4 regions of the Proteus mirabilis HI4320 genome follow, and region 1 is predicted to be linked to each of the others. Evidence: predicted binding sites of a transcription regulator. Region 1 holds the regulator's gene; each other region holds the start of a gene.
What was found. Region 1 encodes PurR, which represses purine synthesis genes. Its sites were predicted from a motif close to CANGCAAACGTTTGCNTG; they were not measured.
Positions count from the first base shown of each region.

Region 2: a site for PurR is predicted at 1,630-1,647, ahead of purL (phosphoribosylformylglycinamidine synthase). Genes of this name have one in related genera too.
Region 3: a site for PurR is predicted at 1,932-1,949, ahead of glyA (serine hydroxymethyltransferase). Genes of this name have one in related genera too.
Region 4: a site for PurR is predicted at 1,867-1,884, ahead of purE (5-(carboxyamino)imidazole ribonucleotide mutase). Genes of this name have one in related genera too.

Region 1 covers NC_010554.1:1,472,822-1,476,792, forward strand. The annotation lists gene PMI_RS06745 (sulfite exporter TauE/SafE family protein) at 1-346, shown strand, start outside; gene sodB (superoxide dismutase [Fe]) at 586-1,164, shown strand; gene cydH (cytochrome bd-I oxidase subunit CydH) at 1,299-1,382, opposite strand; gene purR (HTH-type transcriptional repressor PurR) at 1,651-2,676, shown strand; gene punR (DNA-binding transcriptional activator PunR) at 2,686-3,588, opposite strand; gene punC (purine nucleoside transporter PunC) at 3,708-3,971, shown strand, end outside.
Region 2 covers NC_010554.1:2,020,715-2,024,685, forward strand. The annotation lists gene purL (phosphoribosylformylglycinamidine synthase) at 1-1,548, opposite strand, end outside; gene mltF (membrane-bound lytic murein transglycosylase MltF) at 1,813-3,282, shown strand.
Region 3 covers NC_010554.1:2,007,244-2,011,214, reverse strand. The annotation lists gene PMI_RS09225 (hypothetical protein) at 1-408, shown strand, start outside; gene hmpA (NO-inducible flavohemoprotein) at 504-1,694, opposite strand; gene glyA (serine hydroxymethyltransferase) at 2,061-3,314, shown strand; gene PMI_RS09210 (3-phenylpropionate MFS transporter) at 3,407-3,971, shown strand, end outside.
Region 4 covers NC_010554.1:2,339,692-2,343,662, forward strand. The annotation lists gene cysS (cysteine--tRNA ligase) at 1-205, opposite strand, end outside; gene ppiB (peptidylprolyl isomerase B) at 597-1,091, shown strand; gene PMI_RS10645 (UDP-2,3-diacylglucosamine diphosphatase) at 1,104-1,826, shown strand; gene purE (5-(carboxyamino)imidazole ribonucleotide mutase) at 1,959-2,480, shown strand; gene purK (5-(carboxyamino)imidazole ribonucleotide synthase) at 2,477-3,544, shown strand; gene PMI_RS10660 (MFS transporter) at 3,668-3,971, shown strand, end outside.

The sequences.
Region 1 (3,971 bases):
TTTTATTGGTATAGCGGGTGGCACCATAACAATACCGCTATTAAGCCACTGGGGGTTTAATACCCGTAAATGTATTGCAACATCATCAATGCTGGGTGTGATTATCGCCACTATTGGGACTGTTATGGGGATCGTTTATGGTTGGCAACAAACTGAATTAGCAGACTATTATTTAGGTTTTGTCTATCTACCTGCTTTTATTGGTATTAGTATTACCAGTATACTTACAGCCCCTATCGGCGTAAAAGTTGCCTATAAACTACCTATTGCCAGAGTACGCCAAATATTTGCCCTATTCTTATTAATCGTCATGGCTAAAATGTTATATACCCTGATATTGGGATAGTGTTTTAACACTTTACCTCTATCTTAGTGAGAGATACTCTTATCAATATAACTAATCTATATGTTCTATACTAATAGATAAAAGATATTTAGCTGTTATTTCAATGAATTTTTGTTAAAATAATTAGCAAAATAGTAACAACTTAGTGAGTTCATTTGCCTCATTTTATCAATTCAGTTGAATTAGATGGAATGGTTTAAGGCACAAAACCCGAAAATGATAGGATAAAGGAGTACGCAATGTCTTTCGAATTACCAAAATTACCTTATGCGTTAGATGCTCTTGAGCCACATATCTCTAAAGAAACATTAGAATACCACTACGGCAAACACCACCAAACTTACGTAACCAACTTAAATAACTTGGTTAAAGGTACTGATTTAGAAAATAAATCTTTAGAAGAGCTCATCAAAACTACTGAAGGTGGTATTTTCAATAATGCTGCTCAAGTTTGGAACCATACATTCTACTGGAATTGCTTAGCACCAAACGCAGGCGGTGCACCAACAGGTAAAATTGCAGAAGCAATCAATAAAGCGTTTGGCTCTTTTGAAGAGTTCAAAAAACAATTTAATGATGCAGCTGCAAAAAACTTTGGTTCAGGTTGGACTTGGTTAGTGAAAAAAGCAGATGGCTCATTAGCCATTGTTAATACATCTAACGCTGCAACACCTGTTTCTGGCGAAGATAAACCACTGTTAACTGTTGACGTCTGGGAGCACGCTTACTACATCGACTATCGTAATGCACGTGTGAAATACTTAGAAGAGTTCTGGGCACTGGTTAACTGGTCATTTGTTGAAGCAAATCTTGCTTAATTGACTGTTTCAGAGATGGGAAAACCATTTTTGATAATCTAATAACAAAGGGCCTAGTGCCCTTTGTTATATTGATATATTTGATTGCTCACTTTGGATAGCTAAAATTTAAGTAAATAATTAGCAATTAACAATCAAAACAATAAACTTGCATATATTACGATCATAACCAGTGCTGCTACTGCGGTACTTAAACCAAATTTCAGATCCGTATCCATCTATTTCTCCCTCAAAATGATTATAATACTCAGATTAAACCATAATCTTGTCATGGTTAATTATTATTACATATCAAGTTTTGCTAAAATAGCGACTAGAGCACAATTTATAACATTGATTAATACTTTCACTTTTGAGCTAGATCATACAAAATTCACAGCTAATCGCTAAATTATTGCCAGTGTTTGCCCTATATATGACTATACTGGCAGTTAAACCATAAAATGAATTAAAAGAGACCAATGAAGGTCAGGAGTTTTCCACACCATGGCAACAATAAAAGACGTGGCAAAACGCGCAGGCGTATCAACCACGACTGTTTCTCATGTGATCAACAAAACTCGTTTTGTTGCTGAGAACACAAGAGCGGCAGTTTGGGCTGCGATAAAAGAATTAAATTATTCGCCGAGTGCTGTCGCACGTAGTTTAAAAGTCAATCACACTAAATCTATTGGTTTATTAGCCACGTCCAGTGAAGCACCTTACTTTGCTGAAGTGATTGAAGCTGTTGAAAATAGTTGTTATAGCAAAGGCTACACGCTAATTTTATGTAATTCACATAATAATCTTGATAAACAAAAAGCTTATTTAGCTATGTTGGCACAAAAACGTGTTGATGGTTTATTAGTCATGTGTTCAGAATATCCCGATCATCTTCTTTCTCTCTTAGAAGGTTATCGTAATATTCCGATGGTCGTAATGGACTGGGGAAAAGCCCGCGGTGACTTTACTGATACCATTATTGATAACGCATTCCATGGTGGCTATATAGCCGGTCGTTATCTTATTGAACGAGGTCATCGTGATATTGGTATTATCCCCGGCCCTCTAGAGCGAAATACCGGAGGCGGTCGTTTACAGGGCTTTTTAAAAGCCATGGAAGAAGCGAAAATTACGGTAAAAGAAGAGTGGATTGTACAAGGTGACTTTGAACCTGAATCTGGTTACAAAGCCATGACCCAAATGCTCAATCAAAAGCAACGCCCTACTGCCGTATTTTGTGGCGGTGATGTTATGGCGATGGGAGCAATATGTGCAGCTGATGAGTTAGGATTACGTGTTCCTGCCGATATTTCCATTGTCGGCTACGACAATATCCGTAATGCACGCTATTTCACACCAGCTTTAACCACGGTTCACCAGCCGAAAGAGCGTTTAGGACAAATGGCTTTTTCCATGTTACTCGACCGTATTGTGAATAAACGCGAGGATGCACAAACTATCGAAGTACACCCGCGCCTAGTAGAACGTCGCTCTGTTGCCGATGGTCCATTTATTGATTATCGCCGCTGATCTCCTTCATTAACGAAGCCATTCCTCATTTAAGGTTTGGCTATCGCCTAGATAATCTAATAGCCAAGTTAATGCCGGCGATTCGCTTTTATCAACCCATGTTAGACAGCACGGACTGTCTGGCAAGGGTTGTGCTAAGGTAAGGGTAACCAACTTACCTTGTTCGATTAATGGCTCCGCTCGGTGCCAAGGCACCATACCAACACATAATCCTGCTAATAAACACTCAAGCCCCATATCCCATGAAGGTACTATCATTCGGCGCTGATTATTTAATGCCCAAGTATCTCGTTTTGGTAAACTACGTGAGGTATCTTCTAAACATAAACTAGGATAAGGCCGTAGTTCATCATCGGTTAATGGATGTGCCGCGCTTGCAAGAGGATGATCAGCATGACACACACATCGCCACGGCATAAAGCCCATATCTTTAAAACTATAACGTTCACCAATAGGTGAAGCTCTAGTGGCACCAATAGCCAAATCAACACGCCCGTTCACTAATGAATCCCAGACACCGTTAAAAACTTCAGGATAAACATAGAGTTCGATATCAGGAAAATGGCGATAAAAGTCCAGAATAAGTTGCTGTGTTCTAGCCGGTTTGACAATACCATCCACGGCAATGCTAAACTGCCCCCGCCAGCCATTTGAGACTTGCTGGCACATATGGCGAGTGTCATTCATTTTTTTGATAACAGAACGGGCTTCTTTAATAAAGATCTTACCCGCATCGGTTAATTCAACATCACGATGCCGGCGTTCAAACAAAGGAACGGCAAGCCATTCTTCTAATTGTCTCACGGTGTAACTCACCGCGGAGGGTACTCTGTGCAATTCTTGAGCGGCTGAGCTAAAACTCCCCGTTCTAGCGACAGCATCAACGACCTCTAGCGAGTATTCTGACCACATAATATTTATTCCTTTGAATTTTTTTCACAGCATTAACCAAATATTCCCGTTTCACAAGTAAAATCACTCTTAGCTACAATATATAAAATGTTTTACATCACATAACATAGAAAATTAAAATGACTTTAAAGAATTCCACACAATCAAAAACACCTTCTCTCTTTATGGTGTATCTCGCCTGCCTTAGTATGCTGGGCTATTTAGCTATCGATATGTATCTGCCTGCATTTGGTATGATGCAACGCGAATTATCAATCAGTGAAGGCGCCGTCAGTAACAGCTTAAGTATCTTTCTATTTGGCTTTGCTGTCGCTCAACTACTTTGGGGACCACTCTCAGACAAATTGGGGCGTAAGCCTATTTTACTTATTGGGCTAAGTTTC
Region 2 (3,971 bases), 550 kb from region 1:
ATTGACAAGCTCAGGCATGGCATTAGAAAGCCCCCCCGCTCCGACATCATGAATAAATAAAATCGGGTTATCATCACCTAATTGCCAACAGCGATCGATAACCTCTTGGCAACGACGCTCCATTTCTGGGTTATCTCGTTGCACAGAAGCAAAATCTAAATCAGCATCTGACTGGCCGGAAGTCATAGAAGAAGCCGCACCACCGCCTAGGCCGATATTCATCGATGGGCCACCAAGTACAATTAACTTAGCACCCACGGAGATCTCACCTTTTTGCACGTGATCTTCGCGAATATTACCAATACCACCAGCCAACATAATAGGTTTATGGTAGCCTCGAATTTCAACACCATTATGACTATTAACCTGCTCTTCATAGGTTCTGAAATAACCTAATAAGGCGGGGCGACCAAATTCATTATTAAATGCGGCTCCACCTAAAGGGCCTTCTGTCATAATGTCCAGTGCACTGACAATACGTTCTGGTCTGCCAAAATCTTCTTCCCAAGGTTGTTCAAACCCCGGAATACGTAAGTTAGAAACGGAAAAACCGACTAAACCCGCTTTAGGTTTTGCCCCACGGCCTGTCGCCCCTTCATCACGAATTTCACCGCCAGAGCCGGTTGCTGCACCAGGCCACGGAGAAATTGCCGTTGGGTGATTGTGCGTTTCCACTTTCATTAAGATATGGACAGGCTCTTGATGATAACGGTAATGCCCTTTTTCCGTATCGGGATAAAAACGCCCAGCAACGGAGCCTTCCATTACAGCAGCATTATCTTTATAAGCCGACAAGACATAATCAGGAGTTTGCTCAAAAGTATTTTTAATCATTTTAAATAATGATTTGTCTTGCGCTTTACCGTCGATTATCCAATCTGCATTAAAAATTTTATGACGGCAATGCTCTGAGTTTGCTTGAGCGAACATATAAAGTTCTACATCAGTTGGATTGCGTTGCAAACGTTTAAAAGCATCTACTAGATAATCAACTTCATCATCAGCCAGCGCTAACCCCATTTCAATATTGGCAGCAACTAGCGCATCTTTACCGTGAGCAAGAACATCAATTGTTTTTAATGGGGTGGGTGTCTGTTCAGCAAATAGCGCATTAACTTGTTGATAATCGGTAAAAATTGTTTCCATCATACGATCATAAATAAAACCGTATAACAACTGCCACTGTTCTTCGGCCATCGTATCGCTATCTATATAATAAGCAATACCACGTTCAATTCTAACCACTTGTGTTAAACCACAATTATGGGCAATATCTGTCGCTTTAGTCGACCATGGCGAAATGGTTCCCGGTCGTGGTACAACAATACGCATCTCTCCAACAAGCTCATGCTCTGTTAATGAAGGGCCATAGTGCAGTAACTTGCTTAATTTAGCTTGTTCATCTTCAGATAGCTGTCCATCCACTTTTACAAAATGGATAAACTCCGCATAAATACCACGGACAGGAAGTTGGTTTTCCTGACATAAAGTTAATAGTTTATTAATACGAAAAGCGGATAAAGCGGGGGAGCCACGCAGGATTTCCATAATATTGAGTTCTCTCTTTTAGCAGCTAGCCTGATCAATCATTCAGGGGAAACGCGCCTAGTATAATAGAATAACTGCTCAGACGAAACCGTTTGCGTGAACAAAATAACAGCATTTAACTTAGCGTGTTTTCATCATTAATTGGTGTAATCAAGTTGCGTCTTAGCAAAATGTTGAGCAAAATGGTCGATTACTGGAAATTTATCCATGTTTAAATGACTACTTTACACACAATAAAAAACAACGTTAACGAGAACCAACCTATTGAACAATATAAGGATTAACTATTTCGTTATCGTTATCATAGCGCTATTTTCAGCCGCGATTATTGCACTGAATATTACTTGGCCTGACAGGCAAAAAGCGCAGATAAATAAGATTTTATCTCGTGGTGAGCTTAGAGTGAGTACTATCCCTTCACCACTGATAACGATAAATGATAAAAAGGACCCCGTAGGTTTCGATTATGAATTAGTGAAACGCTTTGCTGATTATCTTGGCGTGAAACTTGTCGTTAATATGCGGACGAATATCAACCAACTCTTTGATGATCTGGAGAATAATAAAGCAGACTTTATTGCCGCTGGATTAATTTATAATAAAGAAAGGCTAGATACGACACGAAGTGGGCCAGCCTATTTCTCAGTTTCTCAACAACTGATCTATCGTAAAGGCACATTGAGGCCTCGTCGTTTTGATGAGCTTAATGGGCGCCTTGTCGTCGCAGCCGGTTCAGCTCATGCCAGCTTATTAAAAACATTAAAAGAAACGCAATATCCTGAACTCGAATGGGAAGAATCAGAGACTAAAACGACTTCACAGCTACTTGAAGAGTTATCTGAAGGTAAAATAACTTATGTACTGGCCGATTCAATCAGCGTCGCGGTACAACAACGCATTCACCCTAATGTTGCAGTCGCTTTTGAGGTGACGGAAAGTCGTCCATTAACGTGGTATTTACCAAATCAAGATGATAATAGTCTGTATGCAGCCATGTTGGATTACTTCAATCAACTTTCCCAAGACGATGTGCTCGCAAGACTAGAAGAGAAGTATTTTGGTCATGTTGGTTCATTTGACTACTTTGATACACTCTCTTTTATTACCGCCATTGACTCAATATTACCTAATTATCAACCTCTGTTTGAAAAATATGCCGAGACTTTTGATTGGCGTTTATTAGCAGCAATGGCTTGGCAAGAATCACATTGGGATCCCCATGCCACGTCACCGACAGGTGTAAGAGGCTTAATGATGCTAACACGTCCAACTGCGTCAAGTATGGGTATAACAGATAGGTTAGATCCCGAAGAAAGTATCAAAGGAGGTGCACAATATTTAAAACATCTTCTTTCTCGCCTACCAGATACTATCCCTGATGATGAAAAAATCTGGTTTGCACTTGCCGCTTATAACATGGGATATGGTCATATGTTAGATGCAAGAAAGCTAACCGAACAGCAAGGCGCCAATCCTAATAGCTGGTTAGATGTAAAAGCGCGGTTACCTTTGCTCAGCCAAAAGAAATACTATTTAGATCTTCCCTATGGTTATGCGAGAGGACATGAAGCTTATCGTTATGTTGAAAATATTCGTCGCTATCAACTCAGTTTAGAGGGATACCTACAAGCAAAAGAGAGTAAAAATAAGATCCTATCGAAAGACGAAAAAGACGATTCAGCCAATACTGCTTTATTACCGCCTCGCTCCGTAGGCTCCCCCCCTTCATCTTAGTTGTCAATTATATAGCCTCTTTTTAGGGGCTTACTACCCTCGTTTTTTATTCATCTAACCACAATTTTAGCAGCATAATCCTCTCTATACCGTGCCATAACTTGGTATCCTCCCCCCTTGAAGGACGGGTTTTACTGCGAACTTGATAAAAAATGTTACTATTTTAATACTTTTTTTATTAAAAATAGTTAAATTACTCATGTTAAAAAAAATAACAAATTAATCTAAAACCACTCACAGAATGAGTAATTTGACTTAAAAACAACCAATAAGGCTATTTTTAGTACATTGGAATAGGTTATATATAAGAAAATATTAATATAAATACTTAATCATTATCTCACTATTTACTATTCATTTTGTTATTAATTTCTTACAAAAATCTTATTTATCTATGAAAATTAACTTTATTATTACAAATAAAGCTTATAAATAACTGAAAAATATACTTTATTATATTTTATTATTAGTTTTATTAATTTTTTTAAAGTTATGTTAATAACAGCATAGTTTATAACGTTAATATAATGTTAATCATCATATCTATTAAATTTCTCTGCCATATAAACTTTTTTACCCGTATTAGGAGTAATAAAGGGAATATTTCTATATAAAAAACTATTAAAAAGGAATTTATAGATTAAAATATGAAAATTGCACAAACTAACAAAATCTTATATCACTGATAG
Region 3 (3,971 bases), 530 kb from region 1:
ATTATGGGCTTTTTCTTGTGTATCTTAATTCGTGAGTTAGATGGTGTTTTTGACCAATTAGCACATGGTTCATGGGTTTGGTTTGCATTAACGGTAACATTTGTCTGTATAGCGATCGCTATCAGAGAAGGGAAAAAAACATTATATGGCTTAACCCATTTTATAACGCATTCTAGTCAAGGAATGCTTATGGCGGGTTTACTCAGTGTTTTACTGTTCTCTCGCTTATTTGGTATGGGGATTTTGTGGGAGAAATTGTTAGGTGAAGACTATAACCGCACAGTAAAAAATATGGTGGAAGAAGGTAGCGAGTTGTTCGGCTATACACTCTGTTTAATTAGTGTTATTTGGTATCGCTATTCGTCTAAATATCATGTTATACCGACATCAATAAAAGTTACTTATTAAATAGTTAGTGGTTTCCAATATAAAAAGCGCTGAATAGTAAAATAATCAGCGCTTTTTCCTTATTATTTAATTTATTCTCTTACCTATTCTGGCTGTTATTGGCTAATAACAGTATGAGGGCCAAAGCACTCATAATGAAGTTTATCGCTTTCAATACCGAGAGTAATAAGTTGTTTAGCGACAGATTGCATAAAAGGTAATGGACCACAGAAATAGAACTGCATATTAGGTATTGATAGCCATTCATGTATCTTGGTTAAATCCATCAACCCTTCAAATTGATAGTCTTTATTGATTATATCTTCAGTACGAGGGAGACGATACCATACGGCTTGTTGATATTGTTCAATTTGCTTTCCTGCTTGTGCGATTTCTTCCTTAAAAGCATGCACGCCACCATGCTCCGCTGCATGTAACCAATTGACTTGTGCTTGGTGAGAAGAGAGAGTGTGCAACATCGCTAACATAGGAGTTAAGCCTACACCTGCTGAAATTAATGTGACAGGCGTTGTTGATGAGATATCTAAATAAAAATCGCCCCCTGGTGCGGCAACTTGTAAGATGTCTCCTTCTTGGATATGGTCATGAAGAAAATTAGATAAAATTCCCTTGTCTTCACGTTTTACCGCAATACGATAGGTTTTATTGTTTGCCGATTGCGTTAAGGAATATTGACGAATTTCTTGATTTGCAAGTTTCTCATCACGAATATAAATACTTAAATATTGGCCTGCACGGTAAGGTGTAACCGCTTGTCCATCTTCAGGCTCTAATTCAAAGCTGGTAATAACCTCACTTTGTTTTACTTTATGCTTAACTTTAAAGTGACGTAATCCTCGCCAGCCTCCAGATGCTTGTTCTTTTTGTTGATAAATTTGCTCTTCCCGATTAATAAAAACATCAGCCAAAACTTGGTAAGCGGCTCCCCAAGCATCAAGCACTTCTTTGCCCGGGTTAAACATTTCATCAATGGTGGCTAATAAGTTTTCTCCAACAATAGGATAATGTTCAGGAAGAATATTCAAACTGGCATGTTTTTGTGCAATTTTTTCTACCGCCGGCAAAATAGCAGGTAAATCCTCAAGGTGCGTTGCATAAGCACATATCGCATTAAATAACGCTTCACGTTGTGCGCCACTGCTTTGGTGGCTCATGGTAAAAATATCTTTTAACTCAGGATGGCGAGAGAACATTCTGTCGTAAAAATGTGCCGTTAACGCGGGGCCTGTTTTAGCAATAAGAGGAATAGTGGATTTAATTGTCGCGATAGTTTGTGCATCTAACATAATTGCTCCTGAAAAATATTCAGTTTAATATGATTTTTATAACATGTATTTTTAATACAACTTATATCTTTTTGCTTTATTTGTAAATCTGAGTTTTTATTTTTTTTTAGGAAAATGGGGAAATCTTAGAGAATGATGTTGAGGGTTTACATAAATTAGCGAGATGTGCCTCAAAAAGAACAAAAACAGCAGATAAAATGAGGTTATCAAAAAGTAATAGAACTGTGTTATAGTGGCTTAGCAAACGATTGCGTATTTTTTCTTTTGGGACTATCTCAATGAGGAAAAAGAGTTTACACTGTATGTCATTCTTACTCCCGTAAGGGAGTTCGCCTTTAGTGAAGTTAGCTGAGTCAGGAGATGTGAATGTTAAAACGTGAAATGAATATTGCTGATTACGATCCGGAATTATGGAATGCAATGGAAGGTGAAGTGACTCGTCAAGAAGAGCACATCGAATTAATTGCTTCTGAAAACTATACTAGTCCTCGTGTTATGCAGGCGCAGGGATCTCAGCTGACCAACAAATATGCAGAAGGTTATCCAGGTAAACGCTACTACGGCGGTTGTGAATACGTTGATGTTGTTGAACAATTAGCTATTGATCGTGCCAAAGCACTATTTGGTGCTGATTATGCAAACGTACAACCTCACTCTGGATCACAAGCGAATGCGGCTGTGTATATGGCATTACTTAAACCGGGTGATACAGTATTAGGGATGAATTTGGCCCAAGGTGGTCACTTAACTCACGGCTCTCCGGTTAACTTCTCTGGTAAACTCTACAATATCGTTCCTTATGGTATTGATGAAGCAGGTAAAATTGATTACCAAGATATCGCTGAGCAAGCTAAAAAGCATAAACCAAAAATGATCATTGGTGGTTTTTCAGCTTATTCAGGTTTGGTTGATTGGGCTAAAATGCGTGAAATCGCAGATAGCGTAGGGGCTTACTTATTTGTCGATATGGCTCACGTTGCAGGTATGATTGCAGCGGGTGTCTATCCAAACCCAGTACCACATGCTCACGTTGTGACTACAACAACACACAAAACATTAGCGGGTCCTCGTGGTGGTCTTATCCTTGCTAAGGGTGGCGATGAAGAGTTTTATAAGAAATTAAACTCTGCCGTATTCCCTGGCTCTCAAGGTGGTCCTTTAATGCATGTGATCGCGGGTAAAGCCGTTGCATTAAAAGAAGCAATGGAACCTGAGTTTAAAGTTTACCAGCAACAAGTTGCAAAAAATGCGAAAGCAATGGTAGACGTTTTCTTAGCGCGCGGTTATAAAGTAGTATCTGGTGGCACAGAGAACCACCTGTTTTTATTAGACTTAGTTGATAAAGATATTACAGGTAAAGATGCTGATGCTGCACTGGGTCGTGCTAATATCACTGTGAACAAAAATAGTGTGCCAAATGATCCTCGCAGTCCATTTGTTACATCTGGTATTCGTATTGGTTCTCCTGCGATTACACGTCGTGGTTTTAAAGAAGCGGAAGCAAAAGATTTAGCCGGTTGGATGTGTGATGTCCTTGATAATATCAATGATGAAGCGAACATTGAAAAAGTGAAACAAAAAGTCTTGGATATCTGCGCTAAATTTCCAGTTTACGCATAAGTTTGTAACGATATAATAAAACCCGTTATACAAGCCCGCTTCGAGAACATGTTCTTGGCGGGTTTTTTTGCATGTTAAAAATGGGGGGTTGGATGGTTATTCCATCAACACTGTGGCTTGCCTTAGATTATTTTACGTATTTTTTCTCATATGGTATTTTCTTGCCTTTTTGGTCTATCTGGTTAAAGGGCGAGGGGGTTGATCCTGCGATGATAGGCTTACTACTTGGGGTGGGCTTAACCGCTCGTTTTGTAGGAAGCTTGATTTTAACGCCGGCTGTAAAAGATCCATCAAAGCTCATTACTGCACTGCGACTTTTTGCTTTTTTATCTCTCCTATTTACCGTTGCATTTATGTTGGGCACTCATTGGGCTTGGCTCTTTTTGGTAATGACCGGATTTAACGTTTTTTTTGCACCCATGGTGCCTTTGGGAGATTCACTTGCGGGAACATGGCAAAAACAATTTCCTTTAGATTATGGAAAAATTCGGGTTTGGGGATCTATTGCATTTATTATTAGTTCCTCATTATTGGGGATATTGATTGATGCTTTTGGACACCCGATTATTCTTTATGGATTGATTGCCAGTACTCTTGCATTATTCCTTACCTCAATGTTACGTCCGAAAATCATGCCCCAAGGTAAGGTCAAAAAAG
Region 4 (3,971 bases), 870 kb from region 1:
CGGTGACATTGCGCACATAATTCACATCATACCCTAAATAACGTAAATAGCGGGTTATGGCATCAAATGCCACAAATGTACGTCCATGACCAATATGACATAAATCATAAATAGTGATGCCACACACGTACATACCTATTTTTCCTTTATGGATAGGTTTAAATTCTTCTTTTTGTCGAGTAAGAGTATTAAAAATCTTTAGCATCAGAGGACGTTCCCATTTTTAACTGTACGTGTTGATTACGTATTTATGTATATAAAATAACGACTACAGCGATAAAAATAACCACATAACATTACCTTTATAAGGGTTTTAATGCCTAAACTCAAAGGTAATCCAATTAATAGTCTCTTATATTACTCTGCTCTGCGTTTATTTTCACTGTTCAATCGTTAACAGTAAGGCGCCAAATTGAGTTTATTGGTGAAATAATTGGCGAAAAATGTTTTCTATTACTATTTTCGCGATTTTTAGCCTGAAAGTCGCCATGAACAAAAGATGAATACTGACTAAATAAGGTAACTGTGGTATAAAAAAACGGTCTATTGTTTCAGCCCACATCTGGGTAAAACTAAAATTATACTAGGATCTGAATATGGTTACTTTTCATACCAATTACGGCGATATCGTGATTAAAACATTTGCAGATAAAGCACCTGCAACCGTAGAAAATTTTTTAGATTACTGTAAAGAAGGGTTCTACGATAACACTATCTTCCACCGTGTTATTAATGGTTTTATGATCCAAGGTGGTGGTTTTGAACCTGGTATGAAGCAAAAAGAAACTAAAGCCCCGGTAAGAAACGAAGCAAACAACGGTCTTGCCAATAATCGTGGTACATTAGCGATGGCTCGTACCAACGATCCACATTCTGCAACAGCACAATTCTTTATCAACGTAGCAGATAACGACTTCTTAAACTTCCGTGCAGAAAATGCCAATGGTTGGGGATATTGTGTATTTGCTGAAGTTGTTGAAGGAATGGATGTTGTAGACAAAATCAAAGCCGTTTCTACTGGTCGCAGTGGTTTCCACCAAGATGTTCCTCGTGAAGATATTATCATTAACAGTGTTACTGTTAGCGAATAAGTAGCGCTTTTTATGTGCACCCTGTTTATTGCAGATCTGCATTTAAGTGAGCACGAACCGGCAATTACTGCCGGTTTTCTTCGCTTTTTACAAGAGCAAGCGATCCACGCAAATGCACTTTATATTTTGGGCGATTTCTTTGATTTTTGGATTGGTGATGATGATCCTAATCCACTACATCAGCGCATAGCCCAAGCATTAATGGCATTAAAAAATGCGGGAGTGCCCTGCTATTTTATTCATGGTAACCGCGATTTCTTAATCGGCTCTCGCTTTGCAAAAGAGAGCGGAATGACACTGCTACCACAAGAAAAAGTGCTTGAGATAGAGCAACATCGTATTTTAATCTTACATGGTGATACGCTTTGCACCGATGATGATGCCTATCAACGCTATCGTAAAAAAGTCCACAATAAGTTTATTCAACGCTTATTCCTACTCCTTCCTCTGACCATTCGATTACGTATTGCTAAAAAAATGCGCTCTCGTAGTCAAAGTAGCAACCAATACAAATCTGAAGCGATAATGGACGTTAATGCTCAAGCCGTTATCAATACCTTTAAACAATTTAATACCCAATGGATGATCCACGGTCATACTCATCGACCGGCGATCCACACCGTCGACATTGATGGGAAACCACATTATCGAGGTGTATTAGGAGCTTGGCATACGGAAGGCTCAATGTTTAAAGTCACCTCAGATAAAATCGAACTGATCCAATTTCCATTTTAAATAGATGATACTTTTTCGGCTATTGTAGCATATTTTTCTTTACGCAAACGTTTTCCTTGACGTGTTAGCGTGATACTATCATGCTCAGTTTCTCTGGCTATATCCGTTTATGCTTACAGGAGCAGTTAAGTAATGTCTTCTCAAGTTGGTCTCAATACCTCATCCCCTCGTATCGCCATTGTGATGGGTTCGAAAAGTGACTGGGCGACAATGTGTCATGCCGCAGAAGTCCTAGACACGTTACAACTTCCTTACCATGTTGAAATTGTTTCCGCACACCGAACACCGGATAAATTATTTCGTTTCGCAGAACAGGCCAAAGAGAATGGTTTTGACGTGATTATTGCGGGTGCTGGCGGTGCTGCACATTTACCGGGGATGTTGGCAGCCAAAACCTTAGTTCCTGTATTAGGGGTTCCTGTACAAAGTGCTGCATTAAGTGGTGTTGATAGCCTTTATTCTATTGTACAAATGCCGAAAGGTATTCCCGTTGGCACACTGGCTATTGGTAAAGCGGGGGCTGCTAATGCCGCGCTACTTGCCGCACAAATTTTAGCATTACACTCTGCTGATATTTTTAATGCATTAACACAATGGCGAGCAACACAAACACAAGAAGTCCTTAATCACCCTGATCCAAGGGAGGCGCTATGAAGCCGGTTTGTGTTCTTGGTAATGGACAGTTAGGTCGAATGTTACGTCAAGCGGGTGAGCCATTAGGTATTGCGGTATATCCCGTAGGGCTTGATGCTGAACCCGAAGCGGTACCTTATCAAAAGAGTATTATTACCGCAGAAATTGAACGTTGGCCGGAAACCGCATTAACCAATGAGTTAGAGCACCATGCTAACTTTATTAACCGAGATATTTTTCCATTACTCGCAGATCGCTTACCACAAAAACAACTCCTTGATGAACTTCATTTAGCGACGGCACCTTGGCAACCATTAACTTCGGCTGAGCAATGGCCTGAGCTATTCAATCAGCTAGGGGAGTTTATTATCGTTAAACGCCGTGTTGGTGGTTACGACGGACGAGGTCAATGGCGGATACACCCAGGTGACGAACAACAATTACCAGCCGAAATATATGGTGAATGTATTGTCGAACAAGGTATTCCTTTCTCTGGAGAAGTCTCTTTAGTTGGTGCAAGAAATCGTCAGGGGGATTGTGTTTTTTATCCACTCACTCACAATCTTCATCAAGATGGCATTTTACGCATGAGTGTTGCGCTACCAAATCCTCCCGAGGCATTACAACAATTAGCAGAGGATATGCTTAGCAAGATCCTCAATAAACTAAATTATATCGGTGTAATGGCCATGGAATGCTTTATTGTCGGTGATAAATTACTGATTAATGAACTCGCACCTCGCGTCCACAACAGTGGTCACTGGACACAAAATGGTGCTTCTATTAGCCAGTTTGAACTTCACTTACGTGCTATTCTTGATTTACCGATGCCCAAACCTAATGTTTGCCAATCGGCGGTAATGGTTAATCTTATTGGAACGGAGATCGACATCAAATGGCTATCATTACCTTTAGTTCATCTACATTGGTATGAAAAAGAAGTGTGTCCAGCCCGCAAAGTAGGGCATCTCAACTTAGTACATAATAACCATCAAGCTCTGCAAAAGAGCTTAAGTACATTAAGTCCCCTGCTCGATGAAGCCTATCAATATCCGATTAAATGGGCGCTAGAAAAATTAAGCTAGCAGTCCGACTCAGAAAGTTAGAGAATAATAGCCTTTAAATGTACTGGCCTGTGAATACAAGGCCAGTTATTCGCTATTTTTTCCTGAACATTCAGGATACTGCACCCGTTCTATGGAGTCAGGATGCCAGTCACGCAACAAAATTTTGGTCCTATCTATCAGTGGAGCATACTGATACTGCTAGGTTTAGTGTACTTTCTCGCTACCGCAACAACATTTACCTCTTTAGGTGTGGTTCTACCTAGTATGATAGCTGAACTAGAGTGGAACTGGACACAAGCTGGCCTTGGTTTTACTTTATTGGGCTTAACCTGTGGACTTGCGAGCTTTTTACCCACTTTACTTATCCGTAAATTAAACGTCCGCTTCACACTCCTCATTGGACTGATTATTTTTGTCAGTGGATTCTATTTTCTATATGAAACCA